2 regions of the Amphibacillus xylanus NBRC 15112 genome follow, and region 2 is predicted to be linked to the other one. Evidence: a T-box and tRNA genes for the amino acid it is inferred to sense, from the RefSeq annotation. Region 2 holds a T-box; the other holds one or more tRNA genes.
The links. A T-box is a leader RNA that pairs with one kind of tRNA and senses whether it is charged. The one in region 2 lies ahead of tyrS (tyrosine--tRNA ligase), so its partner is inferred to be a tRNA-Tyr.
Positions count from the first base shown of each region.

Region 1 (8,581 bases), 300 kb from region 2:
TGTTTTAGAATTTTTAGTTAACGCTAAATCGCATCCAACAGCTGATGAAATTTATAAAGCTTTAGAGGGTAAGTTCCCAAACATGAGTGTTGCTACAGTATATAATAACTTGCGTGTATTTAGAGAAATCGGATTGGTGAAGGAATTAACATACGGTGATGCCTCTAGTCGTTTTGATTACACAACATCAAAACATTATCATGTTATATGTGAGTCTTGCGGTAAAATTGTTGATTTCCATTATCCAACATTAGATGAAGTTGAATCATTGGCTGAAAAAGTAACAGGCTTTTCAATCAGTCACCACCGCATGGAAATATACGGAACATGCCCGGGATGTAAAGTCACACATTAATAATTTTCACGCTAAACTCTGGATTAATCTAATAAATCCAGAGTTTTTTTAATCAACTTGTATTAGTTCCTTCATTGATAGGTAAAAATAATCTTTAGTCAATTTGAAAATTAATTTATATTTTTTCAAAAAAACTATTGGCGAAAATAAAAAAACATGCTATAGTATTAAACGTCGCTCGAGATTGGAGCTACCACCTCTAGTAATAAAAGAGGTAGTCACTGATTAACGTTAATACTTATCTTTTAAAAGGTTTTAAAAAAATAAAAAATAAGTGTTGACTTTTGAAGGTTAATCGGTATATAATATAAAAGCTGTCGCAAACGAAGGCAGTAACAATTGATCTTTGAAAACTGAATCCAAACAACGAAAGATGTTAAGAAAAACAAGTAAGAAGAAGCTAGTGCTTCAAAATTGAGTTAATCGTAACTCTATCAATTTTATTGAGAGTTTGATCTTGGCTCAGGATGAACGCTGGCGGCGTGCCTAATACATGCAAGTCGAGCGCGTGAAATTAAACAGATCTCTTCGGAGTGACGTTTAATGGATCGAGCGGCGGATGGGTGAGTAACACGTGGGCAACCTGCCTATAAGACTGGGATAACTTACGGAAACGTGAGCTAATACCGGATAAAACCTTTTGTCTCCTGACAAGAGGATAAAAGATGGCGCAAGCTATCACTTATAGATGGGCCCGCGGCGCATTAGCTAGTTGGTGAGATAAAAGCTCACCAAGGCAACGATGCGTAGCCGACCTGAGAGGGTGATCGGCCACACTGGGACTGAGACACGGCCCAGACTCCTACGGGAGGCAGCAGTAGGGAATCTTCCGCAATGGACGAAAGTCTGACGGAGCAACGCCGCGTGAACGAAGAAGGTCTTCGGATCGTAAAGTTCTGTTGTTAGGGAAGAACACGTACCATTCGAATAGGGTGGTACCTTGACGGTACCTAACGAGAAAGCCCCGGCTAACTACGTGCCAGCAGCCGCGGTAATACGTAGGGGGCAAGCGTTGTCCGGAATTATTGGGCGTAAAGCGCGCGCAGGCGGTTCTTTAAGTCTGATGTGAAATCTTGCGGCTCAACCGCAAGCGGTCATTGGAAACTGGAGAACTTGAGGACAGAAGAGGAGAGTGGAATTCCACGTGTAGCGGTGAAATGCGTAGAGATGTGGAGGAACACCAGTGGCGAAGGCGACTCTCTGGTCTGTAACTGACGCTGAGGCGCGAAAGCGTGGGTAGCGAACAGGATTAGATACCCTGGTAGTCCACGCCGTAAACGATGAGTGCTAGGTGTTAGGGGGTTTCCGCCCCTTAGTGCTGGCGTTAACGCATTAAGCACTCCGCCTGGGGAGTACGGCCGCAAGGCTGAAACTCAAAAGAATTGACGGGGACCCGCACAAGCGGTGGAGCATGTGGTTTAATTCGAAGCAACGCGAAGAACCTTACCAGGTCTTGACATCCCGCTGACCGCTATGGAGACATAGCTTTCCCTTCGGGGACAGCGGTGACAGGTGGTGCATGGTTGTCGTCAGCTCGTGTCGTGAGATGTTGGGTTAAGTCCCGCAACGAGCGCAACCCTTGAACTTAGTTGCCAGCATTCAGTTGGGCACTCTAAGTTGACTGCCGGTGACAAACCGGAGGAAGGTTGGGATGACGTCAAATCATCATGCCCCTTATGACCTGGGCTACACACGTGCTACAATGGATGGTACAAAGGGCTGCGAAACCGCGAGGTGGAGCCAATCCCATAAAACCATTTTCAGTTCGGATTGTAGGCTGCAACTCGCCTACATGAAGCCGGAATCGCTAGTAATCGCGGATCAGAATGCCGCGGTGAATACGTTCCCGGGTCTTGTACACACCGCCCGTCACACCACGAGAGTTAGCAACACCCGAAGTCGGTGAGGTAACGCTTTTAGCGAGCCAGCCGCCGAAGGTGGGGCCAATGATTGGGGTGAAGTCGTAACAAGGTAGCCGTATCGGAAGGTGCGGCTGGATCACCTCCTTTCTAAGGAAAATCAGGAAGTGGAGACGCCTTGCTCATCGACGTACAGATTGGAGAAGGCCTGACGAGATAAAGGAAATACGATGAACGTAAGTGAATCGATATTGACTTATCGTAGGAAGGCATTCGAAATCTGCTAGTCGATAAGGCGTCGGAGCTAGACTGATCTAGGAACAGCCCTACGGGCTGACTTAACAATTCAGTTGTTTGGTTCAGTTTTGAGAGATCAATCTCTCAAAGGATCTTCTGTTAAAATCGTCACATCCGTGGGACTGCGATTACTCGCCCCATCGAAAACATTTGTGACAACACAGAAGTCACCACATCCGTGTGGAAGCGTACCTTGAAAACTAGATAAGAATAAACAGTAAGTGAACATTCCTTATTTATGAGGATTGAACACGAACTGTATGACAAGACATCAAATCAAACTTTTAAACAAAGTAAGACCAAAAGTCTTTTTTACTGTGAAGCAATAAAAAGTTCAACTTTAGTTAAGTAAGAAAGAGCGCACGGTGGATGCCTTGGCACTAGGAGCCGACGAAGGACGGGACAAACACCGATATGTCTCGGGGAGCTGTACGTAAGCATTGATCCGGGAATTTCCGAATGGGGGAACCCACTACTCGTAATGGAGTAGTACATTTAACTGAATCCATAGGTTAAATGAGGCAGACCTGGGGAACTGAAACATCTAAGTACCCAGAGGAAGAGAAAGCAAAAGCGATTTCCTGAGTAGCGGCGAGCGAAACGGAATTAGCCCAAACCAGTAAGCTTGCTTACTGGGGTTGTAGGACACATCATTAGGAGTTACAAAGTGACGATTTACACGAAGCGATCTGGAAAGGTCCGCGATACAAGGTAACAGCCCTGTAGTGGAAAGATCATCACCTCCGATGTGTATCCTGAGTACGGCGGAACACGTGAAATTCCGTTGGAATCCGGGAGGACCATCTCCCAAGGCTAAATACTCCCTAGTGACCGATAGTGAACCAGTACCGTGAGGGAAAGGTGAAAAGCACCCCGGGAGGGGAGTGAAATAGTACCTGAAACCGTGTGCTTACAAGTAGTCGGAGCCCGTTAATGGGTGACGGCGTACCTTTTGTAGAATGGACCGGCGAGTTACGATTTTCTGCAAGGTTAAACCAGAAAAGGTGAAGCCGCAGCGAAAGCGAGTCTGAAACGGGCGAATATAGTAGAAGGTCGTAGACCCGAAACCGTGTGATCTACCCATGTCCAGGGTGAAGGTCAGGTAACACTGACTGGAGGCCCGAACCCACGTATGTTGAAAAATGCGGGGATGAGGTGTGGGTAGGGGTGAAAAGCCAATCGAACACGGAGATAGCTGGTTCTCTCCGAAATAGCTTTAGGGCTAGCCTCAAGATACGTATCCTGGAGGTAGAGCACTGATTGAACTAGGGGCCCTCATCGGGTTACCGAATTCAGTCAAACTCCGAATGCCAGAGATATAGACTTGGGAGTCAGACTATGGGTGATAAGGTTCATAGTCGAGAGGGAAACAACCCAGACCGTCAGCTAAGGTCCCAAAGTATACGTTAAGTGGAAAAGGATGTGGCGTTGCACAGACAACCAGGATGTTGGCTTAGAAGCAGCCACCATTTAAAGAGTGCGTAATAGCTCACTGGTCGAGTGACGCTGCGCCGAAAATGTACCGGGGCTAAACGTATCACCGAAGCTACGGATTGATCTTCGATCAATGGTAGGAGAGCGTTGTAAGTGCAGAGAAGTCAGACCGAGAGGACTGGTGGAGCGCTTAGAAGTGAGAATGCCGGTATGAGTAGCGAAAAAGAAGTGAGAATCTTCTTCACCGAATGCCTAAGGTTTCCTGAGGAAGGCTCGTCCACTCAGGGTTAGTCAGGACCTAAGCCGAGGCCGAAGGGCGTAGGCAATGGATGACAGGTTGATATTCCTGTACCACCTCGTGACCGTTACGAGCGAAGGGGGGACGCAGGAGGATAAGAAAAGCGTGCTGATGGAAATGCACGCCCAATCAGTGAGTGAGTCAGATAGGCAAATCCGTCTGATATTAATCATGAGCTGTGATGGGGAGGGAAATATAGTACCGAAGTTTCTGATTCCACACTGCCAAGAAAAGCCTCTAGCCAGGACACAGGTGCCTGTACCGCAAACCGACACAGGTAGGCGAGATGAGAATTCTAAGGTGAGCGGGAGAACTCTCGTTAAGGAACTCGGCAAAATGACCCCGTAACTTCGGGAGAAGGGGTGCTTCTTTTAGAAGAAGCCGCAGTGAAAAGGCCCAAGCGACTGTTTAGCAAAAACACAGGTCTCTGCGAAGCCGCAAGGCGAAGTATAGGGGCTGACACCTGCCCGGTGCTGGAAGGTTAAGGGAATGCGTTAGTACCTTTGGTACGAAGCGTTGAACTGAAGCCCCAGTGAACGGCGGCCGTAACTATAACGGTCCTAAGGTAGCGAAATTCCTTGTCGGGTAAGTTCCGACCCGCACGAAAGGTGCAACGACTTGGGCACTGTCTCAACGAGAGACCCGGTGAAATTATACTATGCGTGAAAATGCGCATTACCCGCGACAGGACGGAAAGACCCCGTGGAGCTTTACTGTAGCTTGATATTGAATGTTGATGCCATTTGTACAGGATAGGTGGGAGCCAAAGAAGCGTGAGCGCTAGCTTACGTGGAGGCGCCGGTGGGATACCACCCTGATGGTGTTGACCTTCTAACCCAGGACCGTTATCCGGTTCGGAGACAGTGTCAGGCAGGCAGTTTGACTGGGGCGGTCGCCTCCTAAAGAGTAACGGAGGCGCCCAAAGGTTCCCTCAGAATGGTTGGAAATCATTCATAGAGTGTAAAGGCAGAAGGGAGCTTGACTGCGAGACCTACAAGTCGAGCAGGGACGAAAGTCGGGCTTAGTGATCCGGTGGTTCCGCATGGAAGGGCCATCGCTCAACGGATAAAAGCTACCCCGGGGATAACAGGCTTATCTCCCCCAAGAGTCCACATCGACGGGGAGGTTTGGCACCTCGATGTCGGCTCATCGCATCCTGGGGCTGTAGTCGGTCCCAAGGGTTGGGCTGTTCGCCCATTAAAGCGGTACGCGAGCTGGGTTCAGAACGTCGTGAGACAGTTCGGTCCCTATCCGTCGTGGGCGTTTGGAAGTTTGAGAGGAGCTGTCCTTAGTACGAGAGGACCGGGATGGACATACCGCTGGTGCACCAGTTGTTCCGCCAGGAGCATGGCTGGGTAGCTACGTATGGAAAGGATAAGTGCTGAAAGCATCTAAGCATGAAGCCTCCCTCAAGATGAGACTTCCCATCTTTTAGAGTAAGATCCCTCAGAGACGATGAGGTAGATAGGTTCGAGGTGGAAGCATGGTGACATGTGAAGCTGACGAATACTAATCGATCGAGGACTTAACTAAAACAAAAAGCGAAAGCGACTATTCAGCATTGAATTTGATGACACTTGTCAGGTGCATTTCTTATCTAGTTTTCAGGGTATACATTTTAGACACAATTGTGTTTATAAAAAATGTTTTTCCTTGAAAACACTTGCAATTCTGTTAAGAAATGAGTATAATATATCTTGTCCTTGTAAAATTAGCACTTAGGATAACCTTCAAGATTTAGTGACAATAGCGAAGAGGTCACACCTGTTTCCATACCGAACACAGAAGTTAAGCTCTTCAGCGCCGATGGTAGTTGGGTCTTCCCTGCGAGAGTAGGACGTCGCTAAGCATTTAATCCGTTCCACAGTAGCTCAGTGGTAGAGCAATCGGCTGTTAACCGATCGGTCGTAGGTTCGAATCCTACCTGTGGAGCCATTATGGAGAGCTGTCCGAGTGGCTGAAGGAGCACGACTGGAACTCGTGTGGGCGGCGTAAGCTGTCTCGAGGGTTCAAATCCCTCGCTCTCCGCCACTAAAGTATTAATTTACTAGAAACTGTTATCTTATTTTACATAGGCCCGTTGGTCAAGCGGTTAAGACACCGCCCTTTCACGGCGGTAACACGGGTTCGAATCCCGTACGGGTCACCAATTTTTATAACATGATATTATACTTTTATCTTCGCGGGGTGGAGCAGTCTGGTAGCTCGTCGGGCTCATAACCCGGAGGTCGTAGGTTCAAATCCTGCCCCCGCAACCAAAATACATCTCTAACTAAATATATAGTAAATGGTCCGGTAGTTCAGTTGGTTAGAATGCCTGCCTGTCACGCAGGAGGTCGCGGGTTCGAGTCCCGTCCGGACCGCCATTTATCTATTAACTTTCATCAGAAATGGCTCAATAGCTCAGCTGGTAGAGCAACGGACTGAAGATCCGTGTGTCGGCGGTTCGACTCCGTCTTGAGCCACCATTTTCTTGGAGGGATAGCGAAGTTGGCCAAACGCGGCGGACTGTAAATCCGCTCCCATCGGGTTCGTAGGTTCGAGTCCTACTCCCTCCACCATTTCTCTTTTAACATTTTATTTTTTTATAGGGGTATAGTTTAACGGTAGAATAGAGGTCTCCAAAACCTTTGGTGTGGGTTCGATTCCTACTACCCCTGTTTTATTTATGGCGATCGTGGTGAAGTGGTTAACACATCGGATTGTGGATCCGACATGCGTGGGTTCGATCCCCATCGATCGCCCCATAAAACTTTAAATTATAAATATTATAGAGCGTTGGGCTATAGCCAAGCGGTAAGGCAACGGTTTTTGGGTCCGTCATGCGCTGGTTCGAATCCAGCTAGCCCAGCCATTTAATGCGGAAGTAGTTCAGTGGTAGAACACCACCTTGCCAAGGTGGGGGTCGCGGGTTCGAATCCCGTCTTCCGCTCCATTTTTATTTTTAGCGCGAATATCCCGGCGGTATAGCCAAGTGGTAAGGCAGAGGTCTGCAAAACCTTCATCACCGGTTCAAATCCGGTTACCGCCTCCAATTATGCCGGTGTGGCGGAATTGGCAGACGCGCGGGACTCAAAATCCCGTGTCCCCTGGGACGTGTCGGTTCGACCCCGACCACCGGTATTCTTACTTAAACAATTTAACCTTATAAATGATAGAACACTCGTGAATTTCCAAAAATTGATATTTGCGAGTTTTTTTGTTTATAAGAATGTAATTTAGATAATTTTGTGTTACTCAATATAAAAGGAGTAGAAACAAATGAATAGAATCAAATTGAATGATATTTTAGGGTTAAATGATACAGAGATATCTAATAGTAAAATAGAGCTTAATATGCAGGCCGGTGTAGGCGGAAAATCATATATTGATCTATGGCTTTATAGTAGTGATATAGACAAAGAAAATGGCACATGTCCTGAGTGTGGATATTGGGGCTGGTACGGTAAACAAAGAAACTTTAGCCCAGGACAGTGGGTGTTTAGCTTTGTTAGAATTCGCGATAATGAGTGGCTATTTACTTCAGCGGCAGAGATAATAGACGTACCAGAAAATACATTTGCTAAGGTTAAGATTATTGAAAAGTATAAACCGTTATTTGGTAGACTAGTAATTGATTTAGTGAAAGGTAATACCTTTGCTAGATACACGTTTAACCTTTCACGATACATAGACGAGAGCAATGTTAAGGAAATTTTACCGACGATGTATGGCGGACAAGATTTCCCAGGATATGATAAAGTAAATATTTCTTATAAGCAATTAGAATCAATCATTATTCGTGGTAAGCGAGACTGGATTGCCGCACTTGAGAATCAAAAAGCTGTATATTTACTGACAGATAAAAGTAATGGAAAAATGTATGTAGGGTCTGCCACAAGTGATTATGGAATGCTGTTACAAAGATGGAAAAGCTACATTGAAAGTGGTCATGGTGGTAATAAAGAATTAATAGAGTTGGTAAATAAAGAGGGATTTGATTATATCAAATCTAATTTTTATTATTCAATTCTTGAAAATTATAATGCAAAAGTAGATGACCATATAATCTTAGAAAGAGAATCATGGTGGAAAGAAACTCTGCAAACTAGAATATTTGGTTATAATAGTAATTAATTTATTCTACATCAAGTCAATTTTGTAAAATAAGTGATATTATTAGCTTTAAATCTGAATGATTAATAGTTCTAAGCTATTTATTAAGTAAACTTATTAAACTACTTATCCATTTTCAGTATCAATTTCTTGCAAATGATTGTTTAATGAGTGATAATATAATAGTTTATTACAATATTGGGGGGTACATACATGAAGAAAGCACTATTTTTGCTTATGGCA
Region 1 covers NC_018704.1:655,438-664,018, forward strand. The annotation lists gene perR (peroxide-responsive transcriptional repressor PerR) at 1-355, shown strand, start outside; rRNA gene AXY_RS03320 (16S ribosomal RNA) at 795-2,364, shown strand; rRNA gene AXY_RS03325 (23S ribosomal RNA) at 2,854-5,776, shown strand; rRNA gene rrf (5S ribosomal RNA) at 5,980-6,092, shown strand; tRNA gene AXY_RS03335 (tRNA-Asn) at 6,104-6,178, shown strand; tRNA gene AXY_RS03340 (tRNA-Ser) at 6,183-6,274, shown strand; tRNA gene AXY_RS03345 (tRNA-Glu) at 6,318-6,392, shown strand; tRNA gene AXY_RS03350 (tRNA-Met) at 6,425-6,501, shown strand; tRNA gene AXY_RS03355 (tRNA-Asp) at 6,533-6,609, shown strand; tRNA gene AXY_RS03360 (tRNA-Phe) at 6,636-6,711, shown strand; tRNA gene AXY_RS03365 (tRNA-Tyr) at 6,719-6,804, shown strand; tRNA gene AXY_RS03370 (tRNA-Trp) at 6,833-6,903, shown strand; tRNA gene AXY_RS03375 (tRNA-His) at 6,915-6,990, shown strand; tRNA gene AXY_RS03380 (tRNA-Gln) at 7,023-7,097, shown strand; tRNA gene AXY_RS03385 (tRNA-Gly) at 7,104-7,178, shown strand; tRNA gene AXY_RS03390 (tRNA-Cys) at 7,204-7,277, shown strand; tRNA gene AXY_RS03395 (tRNA-Leu) at 7,283-7,366, shown strand; gene AXY_RS03400 (GIY-YIG nuclease family protein) at 7,505-8,359, shown strand; gene AXY_RS03405 (Ltp family lipoprotein) at 8,552-8,581, shown strand, end outside.
Region 1: it has a tRNA-Tyr gene. The T-box ahead of tyrS (tyrosine--tRNA ligase) is inferred to sense a tRNA for this amino acid. The anticodon was not compared.

Region 2 (8,581 bases):
TACTTAAAATAAAAATATAACGTTAGTAAGTCTTCAAACTCACCAACGTTATATATTGTACAACCTCATTTTGTCTGTTTTTTAATAATTTGAGATGATTTGATATTGATTTTTCCCTAGACGCTTTGCTCGATATAGCGCTTGGTCAGCTTTATCTAATAGCTCATCTAACGTTAATTTCATTGTATGGTCCCAGTGTGCGAGACCGATTGAAGCGGTGATTCTTGGCTTTGTAGACTGTTCAATTAATGAAAGTAATTTATTTGCAAGGACTCTTCCCATCTGCATATTTTTTTCTGGTAGATAAATTGCAAGCTCCTCGCCACCCCACCGAGCAGCAAATCCTTGTCCATCAATTTCGCGTCGAATAATATTCGATACTTGAATTAAGACCATATCTCCAACATCATGACCAAATGAATCATTGACAAGCTTAAAGTCATCAAGGTCTATTAACAAGAACACGCCTTGTTCATCGACATTCAAATGCTCCTGACACTTCTCATCTAAATATTCCCGAGAGTATAGTTTCGTTAAGTAATCTGTGATGACAGATTGCTCTAGTTTTTCACGTAAAATGATGTTGTCAAAGGCGAGCGTCGAATGCTGCACAAGTGATATCATCAATTTATATTGGTCAAAGGTAAAATAATATGAATCCGAATGTAAGACAATTATGATTCCAATTAAATGATCTGTCTGTACCATTGGTAACAAGATAACGGAGCTAAAAGGTAACAAAACATCCTCAAAACGATCTTTGAAATCACTAATGAAAATTGCTTCTTTTTCATTCTTCACTTTATCAAGTAAAAATGTAATAAGTTCAGTATTATTTACAGAATGAAAGAATGAAGTTGATGCATCTTCTATTTCATATTTTCCCAGATCATTTATTAATACAAAACCTACTTCTTCAGCGTTAAAAGAAGAACGGAATTGTTTTCTAATAAATTGAGTAATTGATGTTAAACATTCTAATTTATTTAATTCGTGTGCAAATGTATTGATTAATTGTAAATCTTGAATTAAGAAATTGGACTGTTGATATAACTGAGCATTTTCAAGTGCATTACCAGCAGTATTAGCTAATAGGCGAATAAACTCTACTTCACTATTTGGTATATGACTGATTTCATTTGAAGTTAACTGCATGACACCGTAGACACCCTGTTTCCCATTAAAGGGAGCATAGAGTGTGATTGAATCATTCGTCGACTCAATCTTTAATTTTCCTGTCAAGAATGCTTGCGCACTTGCTTTATCAGCATATCGCTCATTATAAATAAATTCTTTTATAGGTAAGGATAAATCTTCTTGATAGTTTTTTGATAAATATAGTTCACATTTGAAGTTAGGATAAATTGAGTAGATAATTTCAGTTATTTCAGCCAATACATCTCGCGGGTTCATAGATGAGTGAAATTTCTGGGTGATATTATACATATTTTCATACTTATTGGCTTGCGCAACTGATTGACGAGCTTTTCTCATTTCATAAATAATTAATTCCATATCTTTCACGATTTGAGTGATGTAGTGCTTTTTATCACTCGCAAGTTGATGCTTATCTTTGGCGAAAAATAAAAAGTACCCAAATACATCGCCATCTTCTTCTAAGCTAGCGATTGCAATTCGCTCAAACTCATTATCTCCCATCAGTAATTGAGCTGATTTAGTCGACAACTTTTTGTACTGATGGACTTTGTTTAGAATCGACATTGGTAGATGATGGGGTAATTCTATCTCGTCATCACTTATCGATTGAACACAGGTATATTGATCTGCCCAAAAGTCAAATAAGTATAAAGCTACACTATTCACATTCAACAACAATTTCATCTGTTTTAATATTGCATTTAGCCATTCACTATTCTTATAGTATCGCTTTGGGTCATAGATGAATAATTCATGATCGTCAGTTAGCGTATATGATTTCATTAACCACTTCCACCCGCCTCATGTATATAATCCTGTTTGTTCTTTATTCATTATAACCGAAATATTACAAATTGCCTACTAAAAAAACAGTATTTTATACTTACTACATTTTTCGACTAAAATCATCAAAACTCTTAGATATCATTAATGTTGAGGGCGATATTAGCGTTAAAAATATATCCGTGACTTTTTTCCTTATCAATGTTCAATAATTATCAACTTGAAAATTGTTGACTTCATACGCAGAAAATCATATAATAGACTTTGTGTAAAAAAGGTAGCCTATGTGAACCACCGGTTGTTCATTTTATTCCTTACAATTCATCTTCAATCGACTACCGCGTCGTCTAAATATTGAAGATACTTCATTAGTAAGGTGTATCGTGTAACTCTCTGCTGCTGGAGCGATGGTACATGAAAATAAAATGTCAAGCGATAATGGAACACAGTATCTTGTTTATGCAAATTTTAATATAAAGGAGAGAATGCACTATGGCTCGATATACAGGTCCTGTATGGAAAAAGTCTCGTCGTCTCGGAATTTCGTTAACAGGTACAGGTAAGGAATTAGAAAAACGTCCTTACGCACCAGGACAACATGGTCCTAACCAACGTACAAAATTAAGTGAATATGGTTTACAGCTTCAAGAAAAACAAAAATTACGCTTCATGTATGGATTAAATGAGCGTCAATTTAGAACACTTTTCAATAAAGCTGCTAAACTTAAAGGGGTTCACGGTGAAAACTTTATGATCCTTTTAGAATCACGTCTGGATAATATCGTTTATCGCCTAGGCTTAGCACGTACTCGTCGCCAAGCTCGTCAATTAGTTAACCACGGACACATCCTTGTAGATGGTAGCCGTGTTGACATCCCATCTTACTTAGTACAACCTGGACAAACAATTAGCGTTCGTGAAAAATCACGTAAGCTTACAATTATTCAAGAATCAATTGAAGCTAACGCATTTGTACCTGAGTATTTAACTTTTAATGCAGATAATTTAGAAGGAACATACTCACGTTACCCAGAACGTTCTGAGTTACCAGCAGAAATTAACGAAGCTCTTATCGTTGAGTGGTACTCACGTTAATAGATTCAATAATCAAAACCTTGAACATCTTAAATCGGTGTTCAAGGTTTTTTATTATTAATAACCACTATATATTTTTTAAACCGAGTATGCTCTACTTTATTTTAGAAGTTTATCTAACTCTCCAACTATGGCCACAATTCTGACAGACTGCATGCTTACTCATCTTTTGCGAATAATTTTTAGGTTTAATTATTTTTATGACTAACCATGGCAATGTAAAGAATATCCACATAATCATTTCAAGCCACCAACCTATGAATAACCAGTAGATACATCCTTTACCCTTACTTTTAATATGATTGACTGCTTGAACATTAATACGTTCACTTTTACACCTAGGACAAATCACTATTTTTCCTCCTAATGATTTTATAACTTTATTATCCCCACAATAGAAAAATAATAAAAGATTTTTAAGCATACAAAAATCCCTCAGAAGTTGTTATTAGCACTTAAACTCCTGAAGGATTTAATTCTATTTTTCAGTTAGATAAATTTAATTAGGAAGTACTTTTTCTTTCCTCGTCGAATAATAGTGAACTGACCATCAATTCGATCATCATCTGATAATTCGTATTGGAGATCTTGTTGGCGATCACCATTGATGTAAATCGCGCCATTCGAGATATCCTCTCTAGCTTGGCGTTTAGATGAAGATATTTTTGCTTCAACTAATAGATCTACTAATGGTTTTGCTTCTTTTGTCATTTCTACGTTAGGAACATCTTTAAACCCTTGTTTAATCTCTTCGGCATTTAGTTGTTTGATGTCACCACTAAATAATGCTTCAGTAATGCGCTCTGCTTGACGTAAAGCTTCTTCTCCGTGGACGAGAATTGTTAACTCTTCTGCTAAGCGTTTATGAGGAATTCTTTTCTCTGGTGCTCTTTCTAATTCTTCAGTTAAAGCCTCGATTTCAGCATGTGATAGGAATGTGAAGTATTTCAAGAATTTGATTACATCACGATCATCTGTATTAATCCAGAACTGATAAAACTCATATGGAGTTGTTTTTTCAGGGTCTAACCAAACTGCTCCCCCAGCTGTTTTACCAAATTTAGTACCATCTGCTTTCGTAATTAGCGGTACAGTAAGACCGAAGACTTTTACTTCTTCATCACGTGTCCGGCGTATCAATTCCATACCAGCCGTAATATTCCCCCATTGATCACTACCACCAATTTGTAGTGTACAATTTTCTCGCTCAAATAAATTCATAAAGTCATATGATTGTAAAATCATGTAACTAAATTCAGTAAAGCTAATTCCTTGCTCTAGGCGTGATTGAACAGAATCTTTTGCTAGCATATAATTTACACCAAAATGCTTACCAGTATCACGTAAGAAATCAATGATTTTCAACTCACCTAACCACTCGCCGTTATTCTTAGCGATCGCTCCATTTTCTTCATCATCAAAATCAAGTATTTTGGCAAGTTGCTTCTCAATTTGCTCACTAAAATAGTTTACTGTCTCAGCATCATTTAATTGACGTTCACTCGTTCTACCGCTCGGGTCACCAATCATGCCAGTTCCGCCACCAATAAGCGCAATTGGACGATGCCCTGCTAGTTGAAATCTTTTTAACATCAATGCAGGAACTAAATGACCAATATGCAAACTATCTGCTGTTGGGTCAAAACCACAATACAAAGTCACTACATTTTCAGCTAAATGCTTTTTTAAGCCTTCATAATCTGTTGTTTGTTGAACAAGTCCTCTTAATTCTAGATCTTTAATAATATCCATTAGTCATTCTCCTTTTTAGAATTAAATTCAAATAAAAAAGTAGATCACATCCCTAAAAAAGGGACGAGATCTACTCGCGGTACCACCCTCGTTGCAATATAAATTGCCACTCTATTTGATAACGGTACACCCCGTACCGTCTTTTATACCGTAAAATGCCATGTATAAAAGAAACAGCTCAAGAATTGTAATTCGCTTTATTACTTACACTGATTTACACCAACCATCAGCTCTCTTAAACGTAGCGGTAATAAAACTACTGGATTCCTTCATCGCAAAAAATATATATTGTTAACTATTATTATCACATTTTCATGACAAACGCAAGATCAAATGAAATAATATTTACAAAAATCTAATGACAACTAGGTAAATATGTTATAATATTAATTGGAAATTTAGGAGGTAATCATATGAATTTTCAAGATAGATTAAAGCAATTTGGTCGAAAAGTAATTGCACTTATTGATAAGGGTGTTATCCAAAGATTCTTCCGAATATCCTATGATGTCATTTGGAATATTATCCTCTATTTTATCGTCATAGGTTTACTTGGATTCTTCTTTATTGGTGGGATCGGTGCTGGTTATTTCGCCTCACTCATAAAGGACGAGCCTTTGCGACCAAGTGAAGAAATGGTTAATGCAATTTATAATTACGAAGAAACATCTGAGATTTATTTCGCAAATAATGTCTATTTAGGAGAAGTTAGTTCTGATCTTCATCGTGAAGTTACAACGTTAGATCAAGTCTCAGAAGATATTATTAATGGAATTATTGCAACTGAAGATGAATACTTTGAAACGCACGAAGGAATTGTTCCAAAAGCAATATTAAGAGCAGTATTCCAAGAGGTAACAGGATCAGATGTCCAGACTGGTGGAAGTACCTTAACGCAACAGATTATTAAAAATCAAATTCTAACAAATGAAGTTTCCTTCGATCGTAAGGCTAAAGAAATTGTTCTAGCTATGAGATTAGAGAACTTTCTGGAAAAGGATGAGATTTTAGAAGCTTATCTTAACATTGTACCTTTTGGGCGTAATGCTAATGGTCGAAACATCGCTGGAATTCAAACAGCAGCACAAGGTATTTTTGGTGTTAATGCAAATGAAGTCAATCTTGCCCAAGCAGCCTATTTAGCTGGTTTACCACAAAGTCCAATTGCTTACAGTCCATTCACAAACATCGGTGTACTTAAATCAGAAGAAGGACTGGAAGCTGGTTTAAATCGGATGGAGACGGTATTATCAAGAATGCTCTCTGGAGGATATATTACAGAAGCAGAATATGAAGAGGCATTAAAATTTGACCTAGTAGCTAGTTTTACAAAACGTAAACCTTCCGCTTATGAAGAATATCCATACTTATCTGAGGAAGTACGTAGACGTGTTGAAATTATTTTCAAAGAAAAACTTGCACTTGAAGACGGCTATACCCTTGAAGAGTTGAAATCAAATAGTGATCTGAATGAACAATATCAAATTAAAGCCGCTCGTGAAATTTCACAAGGTGGCTACAAAATTCATACGACAATCAACAAAGAGATTTACGATGTTTTTCAAGAAGTAACAGCAAATTATAATAATTATGGTCGAGATAAAACAGCGATTGTACGTGAAAATAATGAAACTAAAACAATTATGACCGAAGATCCTGAAACAGGTGAATTAGTTCCCCTCGTACAGCAACAACAGGCTGGTGCTGTATTAAGAAATAACGCAACTGGCGCTATCATAGCGTTTGTTGGAGGTCGTGATTTTGAACGAGATAACGTTAACTTTGCTGTTGGTACTGCTAGACGACAACTAGGTAGTACAGCAAAACCATTGATTGTCTATGCTCCTGCATTTGAAGAAGGTACACTTCAACCGGGATCAATTTTACCTGATGCTAAATTTAATTACTTTGACGGTACGAATACATGGAGCCCAAGTAACTTTAATCGCAGTAGATTTTATGGTTTAGTTACAGCTAGAACTGCAATGACACATTCATATAACGTCTCTACAGCTTATGGTTATATTGATTTATTATCTAAACATAACCCAGTACCAGATTATTTAGTAAAAATGGGATTTGATCATATTCCTGAAAGTCAATATTCTTATGCATCAATGGCTTTAGGATCCTTTGAAGCAACAGTAGAAGAAAACACTAGCGCTTTTTCTACATTTGGTAATAACGGTAAATTTATTGAAGGTTATATGATTGAGAAAATTGAAACAATTGATGGTGAAGTAGTTTATCAACATGAAGTTGAGCCTGTAGATGTATTTAGTCCTCAAACAAGTTACTTAATTATTGATATTATGCGTGATGTACTTGCTAAAGGTACTGGACGTACTGCTCGAGCAAACTTAAGATACCCTAATGTCGATTGGGCTGGTAAAACGGGTACGTCTGACGATCTTGTCGATGCATGGTTTGTTGCAACAAACCCTAATGTCACACTCGGAACATGGATGGGTTATGGTTATCGTCAGTCACTTGATGATGGATATAGTGGACGAAACCAAGCTTACTGGGCACAGTTAGTTAACGCAGCTACAGAAATTGATCCAGAATTAATGGCACCATCTAATCGATTCAAACAACCTGAAGGAATCGTTTCACGATCATTCTCTTTAGTCTCTGGTTTACCACCTTCAGGAGTTGCAAAATCGCTTGGATTGGTAGGTTCAGATATCTTTAATGCAAAATATTTACCTAGTGGTGAAGATAACAGCTTAATTGAAGGTAACTACGTATTAGTTGACGATAAAGCTGTCATTCCTGGTGATAAAACACCACGTGAGTTTATCCAAGGTGATGGTATAATCTTTAACCCTAAATGGTTAAGTGAAATGGGTTATGATAAATTTGGAGACTTAAGTCAATTGATTCCAATTAATAACCCTGCCTGGGAAGGTATTGAATTCCCAGAACTAGAGGCAAGTGATATAGAGGATACTGGTAAGGCACCAAGTGCTCCACAATCATTATCTAAATCTGGAAACAAGTTGGAGTGGAGTGCTCCATCAAGTCGCAATATTGTTGGTTACCGTGTGTACCGAGCTAACAGTCCAGAGGATGAAACATTTAAGTTTGTTGAATCAACCATTGAGACTGAGTTAAATGTTGGTAATAAGCCTGCTCTTTATACTGTCGTTGCCGTTGATTACTTCGGACGAGAATCTGAGCCAAGTACTGTCTATATTGATGGTAAATTTGATGATGATAAGGACAAGGATAAAGATAAAGGCAAAGATAAAGGCAAAGATAAAGGTAATGACAATAAAGCACCAGATAAGAAAAATGATGATTCCAAAGGGAATAATAAACCAGACGACAAACCTGGAAATAACGATAACAAACAGGAACCTGATAACGGAGATAGTAATGATACTCCTGAAAATGGTGAATAAATATTTAGCGTAAAACAGATTCTATAATTTTTGGTGTTGGTGAGTTCTTTTTTCGAATTCACTGACACCTTTTTTGTGTTTCCATAGAAAAAGGCCAGTAGATTCCTTTATAATTTAGTTGACGAAAACCAATTTAAAGGAGAATCTACATAGCCTACGCTCTTTGTATACGAAAAACATTTAATATTAAGGAGGAAGGGTTAGATCCCTTACAGTTACAGAGGAACGAAAGCAAGAGAAAACTGCTTAGTTAGCTAAAAGCCGTGCCCGTGGAAAGCGAGTGTATTTCACCTGCGGTGAACAAGTTGTATCTTTATTAAAGCTAATATATATTTATTCTCGACTAATTATAAAACCTACCAACAATACTTGACTTTGAAGCAAAA
Region 2 covers NC_018704.1:952,115-960,695, reverse strand. The annotation lists gene AXY_RS04720 (sensor domain-containing diguanylate cyclase) at 82-1,941, opposite strand; gene rpsD (30S ribosomal protein S4) at 2,434-3,036, shown strand; gene tyrS (tyrosine--tRNA ligase) at 3,526-4,788, opposite strand; T-box leader at 4,845-5,070, opposite strand; gene AXY_RS04700 (transglycosylase domain-containing protein) at 5,202-8,195, shown strand.